DNA from 4 places in the Alkalicoccus luteus genome. Region 1 is predicted to be linked to each of the others. Evidence: riboswitches for the same ligand, from Rfam matches in the RefSeq annotation. Region 1 holds a riboswitch; each other region holds the start of a gene.

What was found. Region 1 has a riboswitch for cobalamin ahead of ACSZLD_RS11795 (hypothetical protein). Riboswitches for the same ligand answer to the same signal wherever they lie in the genome.
Region 2: another riboswitch for cobalamin. It lies ahead of ACSZLD_RS14020 (ribonucleoside-diphosphate reductase subunit alpha); the one in region 1 lies ahead of ACSZLD_RS11795 (hypothetical protein).
Region 3: another riboswitch for cobalamin. It lies ahead of metE (5-methyltetrahydropteroyltriglutamate--homocysteine S-methyltransferase); the one in region 1 lies ahead of ACSZLD_RS11795 (hypothetical protein).
Region 4: another riboswitch for cobalamin. It lies ahead of ACSZLD_RS07025 (ABC transporter substrate-binding protein); the one in region 1 lies ahead of ACSZLD_RS11795 (hypothetical protein).

Annotation. Positions count from the first base shown of each region.
Region 1 is NZ_JBPZEY010000008.1:54,166-59,581, forward strand. Features, by position in the region: gene truA (tRNA pseudouridine(38-40) synthase TruA) at 1-384, shown strand, start outside; gene rplM (50S ribosomal protein L13) at 552-989, shown strand; gene rpsI (30S ribosomal protein S9) at 1,010-1,402, shown strand; gene ACSZLD_RS11785 (hypothetical protein) at 1,644-2,000, shown strand; gene ACSZLD_RS11790 (hypothetical protein) at 2,091-2,441, opposite strand; gene ACSZLD_RS11795 (hypothetical protein) at 2,438-2,638, opposite strand; cobalamin riboswitch at 2,791-2,990, opposite strand; gene ACSZLD_RS11800 (hypothetical protein) at 3,062-3,241, opposite strand; gene ACSZLD_RS11805 (NAD(P)-dependent alcohol dehydrogenase) at 3,595-4,635, opposite strand; gene ACSZLD_RS11810 (helix-turn-helix domain-containing protein) at 4,755-5,294, opposite strand.
Region 2 is NZ_JBPZEY010000011.1:42,812-48,227, reverse strand. Features, by position in the region: gene ACSZLD_RS14035 (L-lactate permease) at 1-99, shown strand, start outside; gene ACSZLD_RS14030 (Rrf2 family transcriptional regulator) at 236-676, shown strand; gene ACSZLD_RS14025 (MBL fold metallo-hydrolase) at 688-1,539, shown strand; cobalamin riboswitch at 1,716-1,897, shown strand; gene ACSZLD_RS14020 (ribonucleoside-diphosphate reductase subunit alpha) at 2,067-4,325, shown strand; gene ACSZLD_RS14015 (ribonucleotide-diphosphate reductase subunit beta) at 4,363-5,397, shown strand; gene ACSZLD_RS14010 (flavodoxin domain-containing protein) at 5,394-5,416, shown strand, end outside.
Region 3 is NZ_JBPZEY010000004.1:260,315-265,730, forward strand. Features, by position in the region: gene ACSZLD_RS07570 (nitroreductase family protein) at 1-453, opposite strand, end outside; gene ACSZLD_RS07575 (Glu/Leu/Phe/Val family dehydrogenase) at 802-2,022, shown strand; gene ACSZLD_RS07580 (class I SAM-dependent methyltransferase) at 2,015-2,791, opposite strand; cobalamin riboswitch at 2,904-3,083, shown strand; gene metE (5-methyltetrahydropteroyltriglutamate--homocysteine S-methyltransferase) at 3,270-5,416, shown strand, end outside.
Region 4 is NZ_JBPZEY010000004.1:146,862-152,277, forward strand. Features, by position in the region: gene ACSZLD_RS07015 (adenosylcobinamide amidohydrolase) at 1-326, opposite strand, end outside; gene ACSZLD_RS07020 (FecCD family ABC transporter permease) at 323-1,372, opposite strand; gene ACSZLD_RS07025 (ABC transporter substrate-binding protein) at 1,359-2,429, opposite strand; cobalamin riboswitch at 2,574-2,751, opposite strand; gene cobT (nicotinate-nucleotide--dimethylbenzimidazole phosphoribosyltransferase) at 2,815-3,828, opposite strand; gene ACSZLD_RS07035 (cobyric acid synthase) at 3,815-5,308, opposite strand; gene ACSZLD_RS07040 (cob(I)yrinic acid a,c-diamide adenosyltransferase) at 5,308-5,416, opposite strand, start outside.

The DNA.
Region 1 (5,416 bases):
GAGCCGGATGCAGAGCGCATGCAGAAAGCGGCTGCCTATCTGCTCGGCACGCACAACTTTGCGAGCCTCTCCTCGCCCCGCACGGACGTCGAGGACAAAGTAAGGACGATGTACGCGATCGACGTGATCCGGGAAGGCGAGGAGTGGGTGCTGCGCTTTATCGGGAGCGGCTTTTTGTACCAGATGGTGCGCGTCATGACCGGCACGCTGTTAGACATCGGGTACGGCAGCCGCGAGCCGGAGTCACTTCCGGAGCTGCTTCATGCAGAAGACCGTACGCTCGCTGCGAAAACAGCCCCCGGCCACGGCCTTTATTTAGCCGGCGTCGACTACACGGAAGAGGAGCTGAAGGCACGTCTCGCAGCTAAAATCCATCCGCAGTAAAAAAAGATGGAAAAACAACTCGCCCGTGTGTTTTTTCGTATTGACACAGCAGAGCATCTATTATATGATGGTTAACGGTATTCTTATGCCCACTTGCCCCGGGTACGGAATCGATTAGATCGTAAGTTGTTTTTTTGAATGAGTCACATTTAGGAGGGAAATTAATCATGCGTACAACATATATGGCGAAGCCAACTGAAGTAGAACGCAAATGGCTGGTTGTTGACGCAGAAGGCCAGACGCTCGGTCGTCTGTCTTCTGAGGTTGCAAGCCTGCTCCGCGGGAAGCACAAGCCAACATTCACCCCGCACATCGATACTGGTGACAATGTCATCATCATCAATGCTGACAAGATCCACCTGACAGGTAACAAGCTGCAGGACAAGTACTACTACCGTCACAGCCGTTACCCAGGTTCCCTGAAGGCGACTTCTGCAGGCGACATGCGTGCGAACAAGCCGGAGCGTCTGCTTGAGCTTTCCATCAAAGGAATGCTTCCAAAAGGCCCGCTCGGCCGTCAGACAGGAAAGAAACTGCACGTGTATGCTGGAAGCGAGCACCCACACGCAGCACAACAACCAGAAGCGTACGAGCTACGCGGATAATTTAAAGGGAGGGAATTTTCTTGGCACAAGTTCAATACAATGGAACAGGTCGTCGTAAAAACTCCGTTGCCCGCGTGCGTCTCGTACCAGGTGATGGTACGATCATGATCAACAAGCGCAGCATCGATGACTACTTCGACCTCGAAACACTCAAAGTAATCGTAAAGCAGCCACTGGCTGAAACACAAACAGAAGGCACGTACGACATTCACGTGACTGTAAACGGCGGTGGCTACACAGGCCAGGCCGGTGCAATCCGTCACGGTGTTGCACGCGCACTGCTTCAAGCAGATCCGGAATTCCGTCCGGCTCTGAAGAAAGCTGGCTACCTGACTCGTGATGCACGAATGAAAGAGCGTAAGAAATACGGTCTTAAAGCAGCACGTCGTGCACCTCAGTTCTCGAAGCGATAATTTCAAACAACAGCGGCTGGGCGCCTGTGGACGGCGCCCAACTCGTCAAAACCCTCTGCTACCAACCCGGCAGAGGGTTTTTTATTATGTTCAGCTTCTACCTTAACGTGCTTATCGAACCGCATGTTTTTATGATGATGCCTTAATCAAAACGACATCCTTGAAGGAATACTAGCTGCAGGCTAGAAGAAGGAAGGGACAGGAAGAGGTTGACAACAAAAATGGAGAGGTGTTTCTGTAAATGGGTTTTGTGCGATTCATAGCAGGTTTAAGCTTACTGTTGTTGCTGGGTGCTTGTTCTTCTGATCAAGGGAACTTGGTCTATCAGGAGCTGCTGGCGGAAAGTGAAGGGGAGTACGCCGTCTTTGCGATCGGGGAACCGGAGGCAGTTGATTTTGTTGAAGCAGAAGTATATGAAGAAGAGACAGCCATTCGCGTGTTTCGAGCCAATCGTGATCCAGATCCGGATAACCTTGATTATCCAGGACTCGATTACGAGGAGCTGCCGGCATTCTTCTTGTTCGATCATGAGGAAGTTATCCTGGAGTCCCATGATCCAGATGATTTTGATGAACAAGTGCAGTCCTATCTGGAATAAAGAACGTTTCTAAAATCCATAAAAATCTACAAAAAACACCCCCTTCCTGCTTTCCTGCAGCGAGGGGGTGTTATCGTCGTATAACATTTTTCACTCCGGCAATGTTCTTCGGCTGATCTGCGGGAGCGGCTTGGAGAAGACGTTGGTCATGTAGAGCAGATAGCCGACGCCGACTGCGGTCCAGATGAGGCCGACCAGGACGGCCGATGGCTCGATCATCATGATGAGCAGCAGCATAAACGCGGCCCCGCCAAGCGGTACATAGAGATTAGCGAACTGATAAACAAAGCTGTTGTTGTACGATGTTTTCTCCTTCAAATACAGGTTGATCACGGAAATATTGACGAATAAAAACGTCGTCAGAGCGCCGTCAACAAACGCCTCGTGAGCGGCACTCAGAATCTCCTGTCTGGTCGTGTTTCGTTGCTTCAGCCCGGTCATGTCGTCTGCCTGCTTCCGGCGATGTGCTGCAGCACGAGTTGATAGGCAGCCTCCAGATGCTGCTTTTCGGACGCATCCAGCTTCTGCTGCAGATGCTCGACGTGTTCTCGCAGGGAGGCGGCGTTTTCCAGGTAAAGCGTTTGATACATAAAAAATGACGTCAGCTGCTCCTCATAGTGTTCGGTTCGCTCGTTCATACGTGCCCTCCTTGTCATCACAATAAAAAAACAACTCCCTTGAGGAAGCTGTTAAGAAGAGCGCACGCTTAACCAAGCGCTGGAGCGGCGCAGCAAGGCGCACGGGTCCATACGGTATACTCACACTTAACATCTCCTATCCTCGTAGGTACGAATGTCTGCTGAAACAGGCAGGTCTCCTGGCTTACGCTCATCGCTTCCCGGCTCCTTCCCATTTCCGCTCTCAGCAGAAACAGTGGCAACTCCGGGTCGCTCACGAATACAGTTGCGGGACAGCATCGGACTCTTCACCGATTTCCCTTTTAAGCAGCAAAGCAGAACGCCTCGCTGCACCTGAATCACTCACTTATGCAGTTGTTTGCTACATGGAACATTATTACTATAGCACGACTAACAGCGGCAGTGCTACGATAAGCCGGCGTATCAGCCTTCCGTCTGCTTTTGACGCGGTTTCGTCAAATAGCGCCCAGCAAACGTGAACAGGACGACGAAACTTAACACGGCGATGCTGTCGATCAGCGTATACGATCCGCCCGTCCACTGACTCATAGCGGTCAGAAACGGAGCGCCGAAGACAAATAGCAGGACCGTTTTCCAAAGCATCATTCCACCTCCAATAAAGGCCGGTTACCTGTAGTGTAACACGTGCAAATTTTCCATATAGAGGGAAACGAAAAGATAAGTCGATGGTCATCTAGCTGATTTTATGCCATGGAGCTATGCTGAATGTACGAACGCAGTGTGGGAAAGGAGCAGGAAGATGGAACCTGTCATGTTCATCATCATTGCTGCAGTGCTGGTTGCTGTTCTCATGTACGGCCTCCGAAAGAAGAAGGATTAACGAGGCTCTTCGCGTATAGGAACCAAGGGAAAGAGGACGTCCGCCGTACTTACTTCAGCTCCATACGCTAAAATAAGCCCTCTGCATCTTCTCGCAGAGGGCTCCTTTTTACCAATTAAAGCGTGCTCGTATCGATCACGAAGCGGTATTTGACGTCTGATTTCTGTACGCGTTCGTAAGCGTCGTCGATGTCGTCTGCGGAAATGACTTCGATTTCCGGCATGATCTCGTGCTTGGCGCAGAAGTCGAGCATTTCCTGCGTTTCATGGATGCCGCCGATCAGCGAGCCGGCGAAGGAGCGGCGCTGCGGGATCAGGGAAAAGACGTGTACATCCAGCGGCTCTGCCGGAGCACCGACGTTGACGAGCGTTCCGTCTAAGCGGAGCAGGGAGAGGTAGTCGTTGATGTTGATTTTCGCGCTCACGGTGTTGATGATCAGATCAAACTGTCCGGCGAGTGTATCAAACGTCTCTTCATCCTTCGTTGCATAATAGGCGCTTGCACCAAAGCGGAGCCCGTCGTCCTGCTTGTTCAGCGTCTGAGAGAGCACGGTTACGTCCGCTCCCATTGCATTCGCGATTTTGACGGCCATATGCCCGAGTCCGCCGAGTCCGACGACGGCTACTTTTTTGCCTGGTCCGGCCTGCCAGCGGTTCAGCGGAGAAAAGGTCGTGATGCCCGCACAGAGAAGCGGCGCAGCAGCATCCAGCGGCAGGTTTTCCGGAATGTGGAGGACGAAATCCTCTGTCACGACGATGTGCGTCGAGTAGCCGCCCTGCGTCGGCTCTCCGTATTTATCGACGCCGTCATACGTCGGCGTATTGCCTTTTAAGCAGTACTGCTCTTCTCCGGCTTCGCAGTTCTCGCACGAGCCGCAAGATTCAACCATACAGCCGACGCCGGCGCGGTCGCCCGGCTGGAACTTCGTGACGTCAGAGCCGACCTCTTTGACGATCCCGGCGATTTCATGACCGGGAACGAGCGGGTAGTGGGCCTCGCCCCAATCGCCGTGTGCCGTATGAATGTCAGAGTGACAGATGCCGGCATAGTGGATCTCCAGTAATACATCGTGCTTGTCGAGCTCGCGGCGTTGGATGTCCGCCTTGCGAAACGACTGATGCGGTCCGTCCACCGCGCGTGCTTTTGCCATGACCATACGTAAACAGCTCCTTTATCGTAAACCCGGAGCGCGAACGCTCCTTATCCGCTATCATAATATGGCGGAGGGACACGGCGCCAAGAATCCGGCTCGTTAAAGAGGCAGCGCACCTTCTCTTACAGCACGTCGATCAGCTCGGTATCGGTATAGATCGCAATGTACACAACAGCTTTTTCGTCACCGACGTTTTGCACGAAGTGGGGGACGCTTGCGTTCCAGCTGAAGGAGTCGCCCTGTTCAACGATGAACGAGTCTTCGCCCTGTTCGGCGAGAAGCTTCCCTTCCAGCACGAAGTGAGATTCCTCTCCTTCGTGGGAGTGGGGCTCGCCGATCGAGTCGCCGGGCGGGATTTCCACGATCATCGTGCGCAGCCCGCCTTTTGAGGCGAGGTGTTCGATGGTTAACCCTCTGTAGACGGAATGACGCCGTTCGCTCTGACGTACGACGCGCATGTGCTCATTTTTCTCCAGCAGCAGGTACGGGAGCGGCACCTTCAAAAATACTGCAATGGTCTGCAGGGTGGCGATGGAAGGAGAAGTGTTGTTGTTTTCCACGTTGCTGATAAAGCCTTTGGAGAGGCCGGTGCTCTCACTCATTTGCGCAATCGTAATCCGCTTTCGGTTGCGGATGGCCCGTATTTTCGATCCGATTTCCACAGCTGTTCACCTCGAATTATTCTAATAAGAAACTTAGTTTTATATTAACAAACAATTTCTTGACAAACCAGCGGGAAGGGCGTATCTTAAAAGTAATCAATCACTTACTAAAAGTATGCGAT
Region 2 (5,416 bases), on a different contig from region 1:
GGCGATATCATCAGAAGAACGGTCGTTCCTGCGCTTGGCTACGCGGCGCTGATCGGAATTGCGGGAACGATTCTCGCCGGCCTGACCGGCCTGTTTTAACGGTCATGCTTCGGACTATGCTTTCGAGCGGGTTCATATGCTACACTGATAGAAAGACATGGTGCTGCTTTGACAGGATACTGTTGAAGCAGCATTTACTTATGAAACAGCAGCAGGAAATGGAAGGGGAACCGCCATGCATTTAACTCAATATACCGATTTTTCACTCCGGGTGCTTATGTACACTGCAGTTCAGCCATCTGGAAAGCTGTCGCAAATCAAGGACATATCAGAGGCTTACGGCATTTCCAAAAACCATCTTATGAAGGTTGTGTATCGACTCGGTAAGCTCGGCTACATAGAGACAATCCGTGGCAGGAACGGCGGTATCCGACTTGCACGTGAACCGCAGAATATAAATATTGGCGAAGTTGTCAGACATACCGAAGACAATTTTCATTTGGTGGAATGTTTTAACAGTGAAACGAACACGTGCCCAATTACACCGGCATGCAAGCTTCAGTTTGCTCTTTCTGATGCGCTGACAGCCTACTTGGATGTGCTGGATCAGTATACGCTGGAGGATATCACCGATAACAGGGATGCACTTGCAGTCTTATTGAAGCAGCCGGACTAGGAGGAATTTTCATGCAGGAATTAAAGAAGCTCTCGGAGCGATTTTATTATCTCACACCGGTCGAAGAAACAGACAGGCCCATTCTTGGCGCAGTAGTCGGGGATAATCTGACGCTGCTGATCGACGCCGGAAACTCAGAAGCACACGTGCGTCTGTTTTTAGACGAATTAACACGAAGCGGTGTTCCTGCCCCTTCACTGGCTGTTCTGACCCACTGGCACTGGGACCATGTTTTCGGGGCGTCGGCGTTAAACCGAACGCCTGTTATCAGCACAGAGGCGACGAAAACAGAGCTGCAGCGTTTGTCGTCCTATTCATGGGAGGATGAAGCACTCGACGAGCGGGTCAAGACCGGAGAAGAGATTCGTTTCTGTGCAGAAGCGATAAAAAAAGAATTTCCAGCTGAACGTTTTATACGTATCCATATGCCGGAGATAACGTTTAACGATGAGCTGGTACTTGACCTCGGCGGAATCACTTGCCGGCTCGTTCATGCTGGCGGCAACCACGCGTCTGATCATTTGATTGTTCACCTTGCAGAGGAAGATATTTTGTTTGCAGGAGATATTACTGCTCCGAACTTATATGCATCATCCTGGCACTATACGCCAGACGAAACAAAGCAGCTTGTAAAAAAGCTGAAGCCTTTTGCTTCAGCCTGGAACGTCATATCACACTGGAAGCCCTTGTCGAAAGAACTGTTTATCGAGGAGCTGGAGCTGCTGGAGAAAACAGCCTCGTTAAGCGCTCGTGCAGGCGATGAAGCAGAACTGAAAAACTTGCTGATGGACGAATACGGAAAACCGTTGTCAGAAGAAGAGAGTCTTGCAGCGCAATATTTCATGAACGGAAAAAAGCTTTAGATGAACAACGAAACCTGCATCTTTTGACAAAAAAAGAAATATGGTCAGCTGAAGGCGGTCTACCAGTATGTCGTTGAAAATGATTTGCTATTCTGCAAGTTTCATGTTGCAAATAGCTGGGAATAGAGGTAGCATAATCAATATATTGAGTGTATAAGCAAGTAGACATCTAAATATAGCGTGCAGAAACGTACAGGTACCGCAAAAGCGGTTTAATAGGGAATCCGGTTAAAAGCCGGAGCTGTCCCCGCAACTGTAACTGCTGACGAGCAGCCGATCACCCACTGTTTTTTAACGGGAAGGGAGGCTGTAAGGATGAAGCAGAAGCCAGGAGACCTGCCGTACGTTTCAGACGTTTCTTTTCTTCGGGGATTGAGAAAGGGAATGGTGCAGCGCCGTTATGCCGGGCGTCTGTGCTGTTTCCTTTTTCGTGTCTCTTCCTCCGAAGAGGCACTTTTTTGGTTCTGCTGATTTGTGCTGCATCATTCAATATAGTGAATCATGTAGAAGAAAAGGGAGGCATTTCAATGAAATCTGCACTACAATCACGGATTCAGCTCACGATCAACGAGCTGGAAAACAACTACAAACTTGATTTATCGGAACTGAAACAGCAGGTCGAATCGAAACAGGAGGAGGAAGCGTTTGATCATGCGCTGCATACCTCCCTTAACAAGATCGCCATGGACCAGCCGGATTATACATTTGCAGCAGCCCGGTTTTACTTAACGCGACTTTATGAGCAGGCAGAGGCTCAGCGCGGTTATAAGGCTTACAGCGGGTTTTATGAACTGCTGCAGGTACTGACGGATAAGGGAATTTACAGCTCCTCGCTGCTGCAGTCGTATTCAAAAGCAGAAATTGAAAAATTAGAAACAATAATAGAGCCGGACCGGGATCATTCATTTACATTTATCGGACTGTTTTTGCTCGCAGACCGGTATCTGGCAAGAGATCATGATAAGCAGGTGTGGGAGCTTCCACAGGAACGGTGGCTCGTAATCGCAATGGCCCTGATGCAAGATGAGCCAGCCAGTAAACGGATTATGCTCGTAGAAGAGGCATACTGGGCGCTGTCTAACCTCTACATGACGGTAGCGACGCCTACGTTAGCAAATGCAGGGAAAAGCTACGGGCAACTCTCCTCCTGCTTTATCGACACCGTCTCGGATTCGCTGGACGGCATTTACTTAAACAATTGGGATACGGCAAGACTCAGTAAGGATGGCGGAGGAATCGGCGTTTATTTTGGCAAGGTGAGAGCGCTTGGTTCGGACATTAAAGGCTTTAAAGAGACCTCTTCAGGTGTTATTCCCTGGATCAGGCTGCTTAATGATACTGCTGTAAGCGTCGACCAGCTTGGCCAGCGGCAGGGGGCTGTTGCAGTTTATTTAGATATTTTCCACAAGGATATTATGAGCGGGTTTTTGGACTTGAAGACAAACAATGGAGATGAGCGCAGAAAAGCGCACGATATATTTACGGGCGTCAGTATTCCTGATCACTTTATGAGAATGCTGGAAGAAACAGATGAAGCCGGACGCAGCAGTGGAGAGTGGTCGGTATTTTGTCCGCATCAGGTGAAGACCATCATGGGATGGAAGGATGAGAACGGCAATTCGCTCGGTCTGGAGGATTTCTATGATGAAACGGACCACCTTGCGTTTACTGAAAAATACAAGGAAGCCTGCGCGCATCCGATGCTTCCGCGGAAGACGTACCGTGCGATGGATATCATGAAACGCATCATGATCGCTCAGCTGGAAACTGGAACGCCCTATATGTTCTATCGGGATGAAGTGAACAGAGGCAACCCGAACAAAAAGGCAATGGGCCGTACCTCGATATTCTGCAGCAACCTTTGTACCGAAATCGCCCAAAATATGTCCGCCTCAGAAATCACTGATGAATATGTGGCGGAAGACGGAAGTATCGTGATCGTGCGAAAGCCGGGTGAATTCGTCGTCTGCAATCTCTCCTCTATCAACCTGGCTGCAGCCTGCAGAGATGATGTGATTGAGCGGACGGTAGCTATACAGGTAAGAATGCTCGATAATGTTATTAATTTAAATACGCTTTCTGTCGGCCAGGCACAGGAGACGAATAAAAAATACCGGGCCGTCGGTCTCGGAACATTTGGCTGGCACCACGTACTTGCTGTGAACCATATTGACTGGGAATCAGAGAACGCGGTAGCTTTCGCGGATGACCTGTATGAACGGATTGCGTTTGCCGCTGTTCAGGCAAGTGCAGCGCTCGCAGAGGAGAAAGGAGCTTATCCTGCTTTTCGGCACTCAGAGTGGGAAAATGGCCGGTACTTTGAGCGGCGGGGCTATACGTCAGACCGCTGGCTGCAGCTGAAGCAGAAAACAGCTGAGACAGGAATTCGAAACGGCTGGCTGATGGCGGTCGCCCCAAATTCATCAACGGCAAAAATTGCCGGTTCGACAGATGGCATTGATCCTGTTTATGCACTGGAGTACGCGGAAGAAAAGAAAAATTTCAAGCTCAAGGTTACACCGCCGGACCTTACGCATCATACGTACCCATATTACAACAGGGCCAGGCATGAGCTGGATCAGCACTGGAGCATCCGCCAAAACGCAGCGCGTCAGCGCCATGTCGATCAGGGAATCAGCTTTAACTTGTATGTCCGCCACGATATTCACGCAAAAGACCTGCTGCAGCTGCACATGGAGGCTTGGCGTCAAGGGCTGAAAACGACCTATTATGTGCGCAGCACGTCCCAGGGAGAAATTGAAGAATGCGAAAGCTGTCACTCCTGATTGCAGGAGGCAGCAAAACGAAAGGATGGAGCATACGATGACATTGACAAAAATGAAGCTGCTTGAGCCGGATCACGCGAATAAATCGACCGGCATTATAAACGGACGAGCTTCCGGCATTTTAAACTGGAACGATATCGCCTATCCGCAAATGTACGATATGTACCACGTTTTACTGTCTAACTTCTGGAAAGCGCAGGAGATTAACATGCAGGACGATATTAAACAGTGGGAAGCCTTGTCTGACGCAGAAAAGGAGATTTTTTTAAAGGTCAATACGCAGCTGGCTTCACTCGACAGTCTGCAGACACCAACGATGTCGATGGTGCTTGATTATGTAAGCGATCCGAGCTTTAAAGCAGTATTTGCCGTGATCGCGCAGCAGGAAGCCGTGCACAATGAATCGTACTCTTATGTCCTGAGTTCTCTCGTTTCCACCGATGAACAAACAAAAGCATTTGATGACGCAAAAAATGATCCGCTCGTCCGAAAGCGAAATGCCCTTATTCTGGATTCCTATGAACGTTTCAGGAAGAACCCCTCACCTCAGCGTTTATTGGAGCTGTGTATTAACTCTGTCAATCTGGAAGGAATTTATTTTTATGCTGGATTTGCATTTTTTTATCACCTCGCCCGCAATCAAAAAATGGTCAAAACGAGTACGATGATCAGCTACATTCAGCGTGATGAAATGCAGCATGCCTATTTCATTTCCCAATTTATCCGAATTCTGATGGCTGAAAACGAAGAGCTTCGGACAGAGGAAAACGAAGCATTTATTTATGACACGATCGCTAAGGCGGTTGAGCTTGAAAAAGAGTGGGCCGCTGTCCTTTTGAAGGACATAAAAGGCATTGATACGAATGAATATGAAGCATATGTGGAATACCTCGCAGATAAGCGGTTCAGGCAGCTCGGTCTTTCCAACCTGTATCATCGTTCAGAAAACCCAATGCCGTGGATTCAAGTATTCAGTGACGACATGATGAATGAAACAAAATCAGATTTCTTTGAGCAGAAATCCAGAGCCTATACAAAAGTAACGGAGCAAAACGGGTTTGATGAGCTGTGATCGCGGTTCTTGTTCAATC
Region 3 (5,416 bases), on a different contig from region 1:
CTTTACGCCAAGCATGCCACGGACGTCCGGCTCGTAAATGTGCGGATTCGTTTTCCACACGGTTCCGAGCTGCCGTTCTGCAGCAAGCAGCTGAAAATTTTGAATCATCGAGCCAATCGCGCCCATGTTTTCATCCTGCTGTTTCTGGCGCGGATCTTCTTTCATTATTACAATTAAATAGGCAGCAGGCTCCATAAACAACTTGCGGCGGTTTTCATGCTCTCGTTTTGCATAGTGCCCGAGCAGCCCTTCAACAAATGCTTCCTTTTCTTCTGCACTCACATACACGAAGCGCCACGGCTCCCGCAGCCCGTGGTTCGGGGCCCATACGGCATCCCGAAGCAGATCCATCACCAGCGTTTTTTCTACCGGTTCATCGGTGTATCCGGTTTTAATAGAACGCCGCTCCCGTATCGCTTTTTGCAGCGGCGTAATCGTAGATAAATCAGTCATGTCTATCCCTCTTTCTATTGCCAGTCTTTCCCTTTATTGTATCAGACGGGCACCCCCGTTAACATCTTAAGCGGCACCGCCGATAAATGATAACCATTCTCAATGGTGTCGAAAAAAAAGAGAGGGGGGAATACTTTTTTTCGGAAGCGAGAAAGTGAGAATGATTATCAATTAACGGTGCTCTTTTATCATAGTGCAGCTTTTCAAAACCGTCAAGCCTTATCTGCAGAAATTTTCTAAAAAAATAACGTGTCCGGCAGCTGAAGCCTGCGAAGATGACGTTCCCGCGCTTAGCTTCTCTCCGGACGGGGAAGGTACCGGAGTAGACACTGTGAAGGAGCTGATTGGATGAACACGCAAGAACTCTATGCCATGATCAACGAAGCATCTGAACACCTGGAGCTGCATGACGATTTTCAGCAGCTGCTCCGCATTCCGGAGAGGCAGCTCGCCTTTTCGGTTCCTTATGAATCCGATGAAGGAAACATGCGCGTGGTGGAGGGTTTCCGTACACTGCACTCCTCCCTGCTGGGTCCCGGTAAAGGCGGCATCCGGCTCCACCCGGAAACAAACATCGACGAAACGTCGCTGCTCGCCTCCTGGATGACGATGAAAAATGCCTTAATGCACCTGCCCTTCGGCGGCGCAAAAGGCGGAATTGCTGCAGATCCAAAACAACTGTCTGATAACGAACGCGAGCGCGTAATCCGCTCCTACATCCGCAAGCTGTCCCCTTACATCGGCCGCGACCAGGACATTCCCGCTCCGGACGTCAACATCGGCCAGCAGGAAATCGGCTGGATGCTGGATGAATACGAAAAACATCTGCATGATCCATATAATGCCGTCTTCACCGGGAAAGATCCGGTTATCGGAGGCATCCCGGGCCGGGTGGAAGCCACGGCAGCCGGCATCGTTCATACGATTCGCTGCCGGCTCAAGGAACAGGACCGCAGCCTGAATAATTTGAAAGTCGCCATCCAGGGAGCCGGAAACGTCGGATCGTTCTGCGCCCGCATTCTCGCTGATAAAGGAGCGATCATTACGGCGATGTCAGACTCCTCTTCCACTGTCTTTGATGAGAATGGACTAAACGTGGAGAAAGTATTGAAGGAAAAAACCGACACGGGCAGCCTTGGCGGAGACCATGAGTCAGCGGCCGTATTTGAAGTGCCGTGCGACGTGCTGATCCCGGCCGCCATGGGCGGCGCTATTGATGAGGAGACCGCCCGGCTGATCCAGGCAGACCTGATCGCAGAAGGCGCGAACGGTCCGGTAACAGCAGATGCAGACCGGGTGCTGGAAGAACGCGGCATTGAGGTACTCCCGGATATCCTGACCAATGCCGGCGGTGTCGTCGTTTCCTACCTGGAGTGGCGGATGAACGAGCGCAAGGAAGAATGGAGCAAGGCCGATGCGCTGAGTCAGCTGGAGCACTACATGCGCCAGGCCTTCAGCCGCACGAACCGGACCAAGCAGGATTCCGGCGTCTCCTACCGTCGTGCTGCCTATTACACGGCCTGCAGGCGTCTTGCTGATGTGATGCAGGCACGCGGGCTGATCAAGTAGCCTGTCCTGTCCAGATCGTCCACCGGTCGGCTTCTGTTACAGCCCCTTCCGAAAGCTTCGTCTGCAGAAAATCGAGAAACGCTTCCAGCTCGCTGTCTGTCAGTTCGTGTAAAATACTCCGTCCCGTTCGCTGGCGAAGATCATCCAGCAGCTGCTGCCTCGTTGCAAACTGTTTTCGCTTCTCCCATATAGAAAAAACTGTCACACCGGTAAAGCCGGCAGCTTTCATCTGCTCGAGGACGTCCATTTTATTCGGACGCCTCTTTTTTTCGACCTCGGCAAGGTGCGGAAAATAATCAAGCAGCCAACCCCGGATGTGCACGTGGCTTCCGGGAAGCAGACAGTCTGAAACGGTCCGGTCCTGTATGATCAGCCGCCCTTTCGCACACAGCACCCGTGCTGCCTCTTTCAGAAAAGCGGCTGTATCCGACAGATGATGGATCAGTGCCCGGGCAACCACCAGATCCTGGCCGCACCGGGCGAGACCGGTTCGTTCCGCGGTCCCCTGCTGAAATGAGAGCCGTCTCTCGTGCTGATGACGTTCTTTTGCATCGCGCAGGCTTACTTCCGAAAAATCAATGCCGACTGCTCTATCAGCCCCAAGTTTCAGCAGCTCGTTCGTATAGATCCCCCCGCCGCAGCCAATGTCTGCGGCATGCTTGATATCTTCTCCTGCTGTCAGCTCCTGCATCGTTTTTACCCAGTCAGCGTCGGCGTCCCTGCTGTTATAGCTCCCTTTTAACCGTTCATCATGAAAATGGATGCTCATGTGTTCTCACCTCCCTTCTATTATATCCTTTTTATGGGAAAAATGAAGCCGCGCTTCTTTTAGATGATTTTGACAACTTACTCCCTTTTCCTGTATGATGACGACAAACTTGATAACGTAATGAACAACAGGTGATCTGCTTCGCCAGATCTTAAAAGGGAATCCGGTGCAACTCCGGAACGGTCCCGCCACTGTAAAAGGTTAGCAGCCGCTGTGCCACTGGATTTTTTCCGGGAAGGTGCGGCTGTGTTCATCCTTGAGTCAGGAGACCTGCCTGTCGTTCTTTACCATCAGCCCTACGGGTCATAGGGAGGTGGAAACAGGCTTGTTCAGCTTTGCCGCAAAACACGTGCGGCCAAAGCTTCGTTCGTGCTGGAAAGACACCTGTTTTGTCCTGCTGCCGTGCCGGAAGGGTTTCCCCCTTTTCGGCACGGCTTTTTGTTTGTGTCGGCGTCATACATCTGAAGGAGGAATAAGCATGAAAACATCTGTACAAGGCTATCCGCGCATCGGTGAAAACCGGGAGTGGAAACGCGCACTTGAAGCGTACTGGAAAGAAGAAATAACCGCAGCAGAGCTGCAGGAACGGATGAAAGCCATCCGGCTGGAAAGGCTCACCCGTTTAGCAGCAAGCGGACTCGATCTGGTGCCGACAGGCGACTTTTCGTATTACGACCATATGCTGGATACGGCATTTATGTTTAATCTGGTACCGGAGCGTTTCGCTTCCTTGTCCGGAAATGAGCTCGATCAGTATTTCGCAGCCGCACGCGGGACGCGCGAGGCGCCTGCGATGGAAATGACGAAATGGTTTGATACGAACTATCACTATATTGTGCCTGAGCTGGAAGACAGCTGGGTGCCTGACGTTACGCGAAACTATCCGCTTGAACAGTATCGGGAGGCGGAAGCCGCGGGCATAAAGACAAAGCCGGTGCTCGTCGGACCCTATACGTTTATGACGCTTGCGAAAGGACTGGAAGCGGAGCACCGCGACAGCTGCATGTCTGTCCTGCTTTCGCTGTATGCAAAAGTGATTGGCGAACTGCACGAGGCAGGCGCTCCACTCATTCAGCTTGATGAGCCTGCTCTCGTCACGTCCCTGACCCATGAAGAAGCCGGGCAGGCCGCTAAGTGGCTCCAGCAGCTGCTTGACTTGGTCCCGAAGGCACCGCTGCAGCTGCAGACGTATTTTGAATCGCTGACGCACTGGGATTTATTCGCCACTCTTCCGTTTCACGCCTTCGGACTCGATCTGATGTATGACGACGGCGATACGCTCCAGCAGCTGCGGCAGCATCCGCCTCACCAGAATGCGGCGCTCGCCATCGGCGTGATTGATGGCCGTAACGTCTGGAAAAGCGACCTCCACGAAGCACAGAAGCTCGTTCGACGCGTTGAAGTGCTCTGTCCGGAAAACCCATTAATCCTGCAGACAAGCTGCAGCCTCCTGCACGTACCGGTTTCCCTTAAGCAGGAGGAACGCTTCGTCGAGGACTTGAAGCAGGGCATGGCTTTCGCTGACGAAAAGCTGCAGGAGCTCCAGCTGCTGAAGCAGGTCTGCACGGGCTCTCCGGAGAACACGCTGGACGGTCATCAGGCGTCTCTTTCCCGGTTCCGAAAACGCTATCCGGCAGCAGGAGACAGCAGCAGTGAAAAGCTCGCGATGAGAGAGCCTGTTTTCTCACGCCGCGCTGAGCTGCAGCAGGCCCGTTGGCAGCTCCCGCTTCTGCCGACGACAACGATCGGCAGCCTCCCTCAGACGACCGATATGCGAAAAGCAAGAACCGCCTATCGGCGCGGAGAACTTTCCGCTAAACGCTACCGTGCAATGGTGGAAGAAAAAATGCAGCGCTGGATTAAGCTTCAGGAAGATATCGGGCTCGATGTCCTCGTGCACGGTGAATTTGAACGCAACGACATGGTAGAATTTTTCGGGGAAAAGCTGGACGGTATGGCCGTCACACAAAACGGCTGGGTCCAGTCGTACGGCTCCCGCTGCGTCAAGCCGCCGCTCATTTACGGGACTGTTTCTGCTCCAGGTTCGATGACCGTCTCTGAAACCGCCTATGCTCAATCTCTGACGGATCGCCCGGTAAAAGGCATGCTCACCGGGCCCGTAACTATTTTAAAGTGGTCATTTGAACGGAGCGATGTGCCTAAATCGGTGACGGCCTATCAGCTTGCGGAAGCGTTGCAGCAAGAAGTTGAAGCCCTTGAAGAAGCAGGCATTGGTATGATCCAGATAGATGAACCGGCTCTTCGGGAAGGCTTTCCACTGAAACGGGAGAAACGCGCCCATTACCTGGACTGGGCTGTCAACTCGTTTCGCGCAGCGTCCGCTGTTGCGCAGCCGGAAACCCAGATCCATACGCACATGTGCTACAGCGACTTTCACGATATGATTGATGCAATCAGTGCCATGGACGCCGACGTCATTTCCATTGAAACATCGAGAAGCCACGGCGGCCTGATTCAGGCGTTCGAGGACAGCACGTACGACAAGGGCATCGGACTCGGCGTTTATGATATTCACAGCCCACGTATTCCCCCGGTTCGAGAAATGACCGACATGATCGAGCGCTGCCTGAGCGTCCTGCCTGCCTCCCAGTTTTGGGTGAATCC
Region 4 (5,416 bases), on a different contig from region 1:
ATTTTAAACAGGCCTTTTTGAAAAGCATAGCGGCCGAGCCGGATCACTTCCTCGACAGTAAAATCGAAGGAGACATTTGTTTCTTGTGTGAGAACGGCTATTTTTCTGGCACGCTGCACTGGAGACATCGTTAACAGCGAAGCACCCTGAAGCGATACGTCTCCATGGTCCGGCTTAAGGGAACCGCTGACAAGCTTAAACAGCGTCGTTTTTCCGCTGCCATTCGGACCGAGCAGGCCGAAAAATTCTCCCTGTTTTATATGAAGGTCCATCGATTCAATGATTGGAGGGCCGCCGTAGCCGCCGCTCAGTCCGGTGATGTTCATGCCAGCTTCTTCCCCTTTCCGATGCGGTTTCTAATAAGCAGAAACGCAAACATTGGTGCGCCGATCAGCGCCGTGATCACACCGATTGGCAGTTCCTTTGGTGCAATAATCGTTCTTGCCGTGATATCTGCAAAGATTAAGAAGGCCCCTCCGATGATCATGGAAATTGGCAGCACATGCCGGTGATCTGGTCCCGTAACAAGCCTTACAAGGTGCGGGATAACTAGACCAACAAAGCCAATCGTACCCGATACAGCAACGGCCGCACCAGTCAGCAGCGACGCGCCGCCAAGAATAAACACTTTCCCGCGGCCGACATTTACACCAATATGACCGGCAGCTTCTTCTCCGAGCGCAAGTGCATTCAGGTCCCGGTAGCGGGTGACGAGCATAATGGAACCGATAATCAGAAACGGTACGATCAGCTGCACGTAGCTCCAGCCTCTCATACCAACACTCCCATACAGCCAGTAAATAATCTGCGTCATTTCATCCTGGCTGCCGAGCGAGATAATCAGTGAAATGATTGATCCGATAAATGCACTGACGATAATTCCCGCAAGGATAATCGTTTCGATCGCCAAACTTCTGCTGCTGAGCTTTACAAGCCCGAACACAAGCATGAGCGTGAGAAACCCGCTCACAATCGATACAGCCGGGAGCGTAAATGCACCAAGTCCTACGATCGTGAGCTGGAAAAAGATAACGAAAACAGCGCCGAGGGCCGCACCGGAGGAAACGCCGATCGTATATGGGTCCGCAAGCGGGTTTCTCAGCAACCCCTGAAATGCTGCTCCGGCAAGCGCGAGAGACGCGCCAACACATAGAGCCAGCAGCACTCTCGGCAGCCTGATTTCCCAAATAATCGAGTACTGGTTGGACGGAACGTCATCCAGCAGCTGAGCGCCGATTGTTTTATCCAGAATAATATGCAAAATATGCGGAACCGGGACCGTTACGCTTGAATAAAACAGTCCAAGTGTTATCGCAGCAGCAAGAAGACCGAGGCTCCCTGCATAGTACAGCCATGCTTTATTCGAAAACATCCGGATATACAGCCTCAGCTACGGCACGGGTTCCTTCTACAAGGCGCGGACCGGAGCGCGTCACGATATCACTTTGCACATCGTGTACGTCCTCGTTTGCCACAGCAGGAACATCACTCCAGCCATCGCGGTTCATTACTTCTTCTTGAGGATCCTCCACATAGTATCCGTAGGTAGTGACAATCGTGTCCGGCTCGAGCGTGACAATTTCTTCTTCGGTCAAATTCACCCAGCCTTCATGCTCTTCCGCTGCGTTTTCCGCCCCGATCGTCTCCAGCATCTCATGCATGAAGGTGCCGGTACCAGTAGTGAAAATATCCGGAGATGGTGCTACTTCCACCCAGACGCGCTTGCGCTCTTCTTCGTCGATCGTTTCTCCAAGCTCCGCGAGCTCTTCCATGCCGCTCTCCATCTCCGCTATGAGTTCTTCTGCATTTTCTTCTGTTCCGGTGAGCATGCCGAGTGTTTCAATCGTGTCATAAGTGCCTTCAAACGATTCGGCATTCCGCACAACAACGACATCAATTCCGGCATCACGCAACTGCTCTAAACTATCATCATGACTGGAGGCGTGATAATCCGAAACGAGTGCCATGTCAGGCTCTAAAGAGAGAATGCGTTCCAAATCCATGTCCTGCGCCCCGACATTTTCAATTTCGAGCGCTTCTTCCGGATAATTGCAATACTCCGAAACCCCTACGAGTCTGTCGCCTGCGCCGATTTCAAATAATATTTCTGTATCGCTTGGCTGCAGCGTAACAATAGTTTCCGGTTCTTCGTCGATCGTCACTTCATTGCCTGCGTTATCCGTTATCGTTACCGGGAACTCTCCGGCTGTTTCATTATCCTCATCATTTTGCTCCTCGTTTGATACATTGTTCTCTGTGTTATTTGCAGCTCCTTCTTCATCTTCCGCTGCCTCATTGTTGCCAGTCGTGTCTTCGTTTGCTTCCTGATTGTCCGTGTTCGTATTCCCGTTCTCATTGTTTCCCTCTGTCCCGCATGCGCTGATGATGAGCGCGGCTGATAGCAGAAGCGGTGCCGTCATTTTTTTCATCGTTACTCCCCCATGATTATGTAGTGGAACATAAAAAAACGCCGCCCTTCGAAGGACTGCGCTGAATAAAATGCATGAAGAGAGCCGTTTCAGATTCCCGGAAATCTCCTCGTCTGCACTTCAAACAACCTTTTTCCCGAAGGTGTTTAAATCGACAGAGAGGCAGGTCTCCTGACTTACGCATAAACGGCAGCCTCACCCTTCCCGCGGAATGCAGTGGATTGTGAAATGCCTGTGCGTTTACAGTGGCGGGTCCGTGCCGGATTCACACCGGCTTCCCTTTTCATCGGCTGATGCCGACACCTCTCTGCTGACGAGCGTTACGTTTTTCAGTTCTACTTTGTATTATAGTATGGACTGCTGGAAAAAGTCTACATCTGTTCTGTCAGGCAAGGCCGATATCGGCAAACGTCGCCATTTCTTCCGTCAGCGCCTGTGCCATTTTTAGCAGCGGATAAGCAGCGGCCGCCCCGGTCCCTTCGCCGAGACGCATCCCTAAATCAAGCAGCGGTTTTCCGCCAGCTGCTTCCAGCGCCGCTGCATGACCTGCTTCTGCAGATTTGTGTCCGTAAAGAAAAAAGCGCTCTGCTCCTGGTGCAAGTTTTGCTGCAGCTATTGCTGCAACAGTTGCAATAAACCCGTCTACGAGAACCGGCTTCCGCATTGAAGCCGCGCGAACCATGGCTCCGGCCATAGCCGCGATCTCCAAACCGCCTAAATCAGCTAATATGTGAAGCGGTTCCTTCGCATCAGACCGCTTCACCGCTCGCCCGATCACCTCGATTTTATGCTTGAGCTGCGGCCCCTCTACACCTGTCCCACTGCCCGCTGCCGCTTCCGGAGAAAGTCCCGTGTACGCACACAGCAGCGCGCTGCTTGCCGTTGTATTGCCGATGCCCATGTCCCCGGGGATGATAATATCTGCCTTTGAAGCTTCAACGGCGTCGGCTCCAATTTGAAGTGCCTGCTTTACTTCTGCTGCAGTCATCGCCGGTTCCTTTGCTATATTTCCGGTACCGCGACGAACGTTGCGGTTGATAGCTGCCGTATCAGCTGCATCAATCCCCACGTTATACACATAAACATCTGCTCCGATCTGTCTCGCGAGAACGTTAACCGCTGCTTTGCCGGTCACAAAATTCTGCGCCATCAGAGCGGTGACTTCTGACCCGTAAAGCGAGACCCTTTCAGCTGTCACCCCGTGGTCACCTGCAAATACAAGCACCGCAGGCTTTCCCGTCTGCAAATCTCCCTGCATGCCGGAGAGCGTTACGGCCAATTCCTCCAGCCTGCCGAGACTGCCCTGCGGCTTTGTCAGCGAATCCAGATGCATCCGCATCTGTTCAGCTGCTGTTTGATCGATCTCAGGTATGTTCTCTGCCGCTTCACGCCAGTTCATCTGTCTGTCTCCCTTCGTTCATCAGCCGTTCAATCAGCTCCATATCAAGATGTGCTTCGACTGCATCGGCCAGGCGGTCAAATGCCTTCGTTTTCTCTTCTGCAACGCTCACCCTGCGGACAGGCGGGAGCGCTTTTTGACGTCTCAAGCTGTCCAGCAGTGCGTGGCGGAATGTATCGTTATGAAAAATGTCATGCATATACGTGCCGTACACGTTGTTCACTGCCGCGCTGCTGCCATGAATCCCGCCGGATAACCACTCCGGAGCTTCGTGAACGGTCTGCCCCATGTGCAATTCATATCCAGTGAGCGAATGCACTTCACGCTCCCAGTTAACGCTCGCTGAGATACGCACTGTCGTTTTCACTGGATCCATCACCGTCTTCATATCCGGAATCACATTCAGCCCCTGACACTCTCTCAGCTCTGTATCCGCAGCTGCCGGGTCCTCGACTGTTCTGCCAAGCAGTTGATAGCCGCCGCAAATTCCGATGATTGGCATCTCTCCCGCTTTTTCTGCAATCGCTTCGTTCAATCCGTTTCTGATCAAAAACTGTCCATCGGCAACCGTCGTTTTGCTGCCTGGCAGAATAAGCAAATCAGGTTCGCCTAGCTGCTCAGGCCGCTCGACGAATCGAACAGCGCAGTCCGGTTCAAACCGGAACGGGTCCAGATCCGTGTAATTGGATAGATAAGGAAAGCGAATAACCGCAATATCGAGATCCCTGCCGGCCGTTCCCCTTCCGTATGTCTCCAAGCCAAGCGAATCCTCTTCTTCCAGGCGGAGATCCGGCAGATAGGGCATCACCCCTGCGACCGGCTTTCCGGTATACTCCTCCAGCCAGTCAAGTCCCGGCTGAAGCAAAGACTGATCTCCGCGAAATTTATTGATGATGAAGCCCTTCACACGCTTTCTGTCTGCTCTACTCAACAGTTCAAGCGTGCCAACAATCGATGCAAAAACGCCGCCACGGTCGATATCTGCTGCAAGCAGGACAGGTGCCTCGGCCATGCGGGCAATGCGCATATTCACGATTTCCCGGTCCTGTAAATTAATTTCTGCCGGGCTCCCTGCTCCTTCTATCACGATCCGCTCTGTTCTGGAGGCTAGGCGGTTATAGGCATTCGTCACCGTCTGAAGGCCTTTCTCAAAGTACTGCTCCCGATATTCCGTTGCTTCCATGGCGCGAAGAACCTTGCCGTTTACAACGACCTGCGACCGGTTATAGCCGGATGGCTTAAGTAGAATCGGATTCATGTCCGTGTCCGCTTCCATTCCGCACGCTTCGGCCTGCATGCCCTGTGCCCGGCCGATTTCAAGACCATCCGCCGTGATATACGAATTAAGTGCCATGTTTTGTGACTTAAACGGCGCTGTCTTAAAGCCCTGACGCGCAAATACACGGCAGAGGCCGGCAGTCAGCACGCTTTTTCCTGCATCGGAATGCGTACCCTGAATCATCAGCGGCGCTGCTTTCATTAAAATTCAATCCCTTTAATCGCCGGAATGCCCTCATCGTAATAATGCTTCTCGGCTTCTGTGACTGAAACGAGATCAGCGGCTTCTTTTATTTTTTCGTGTGCGTTT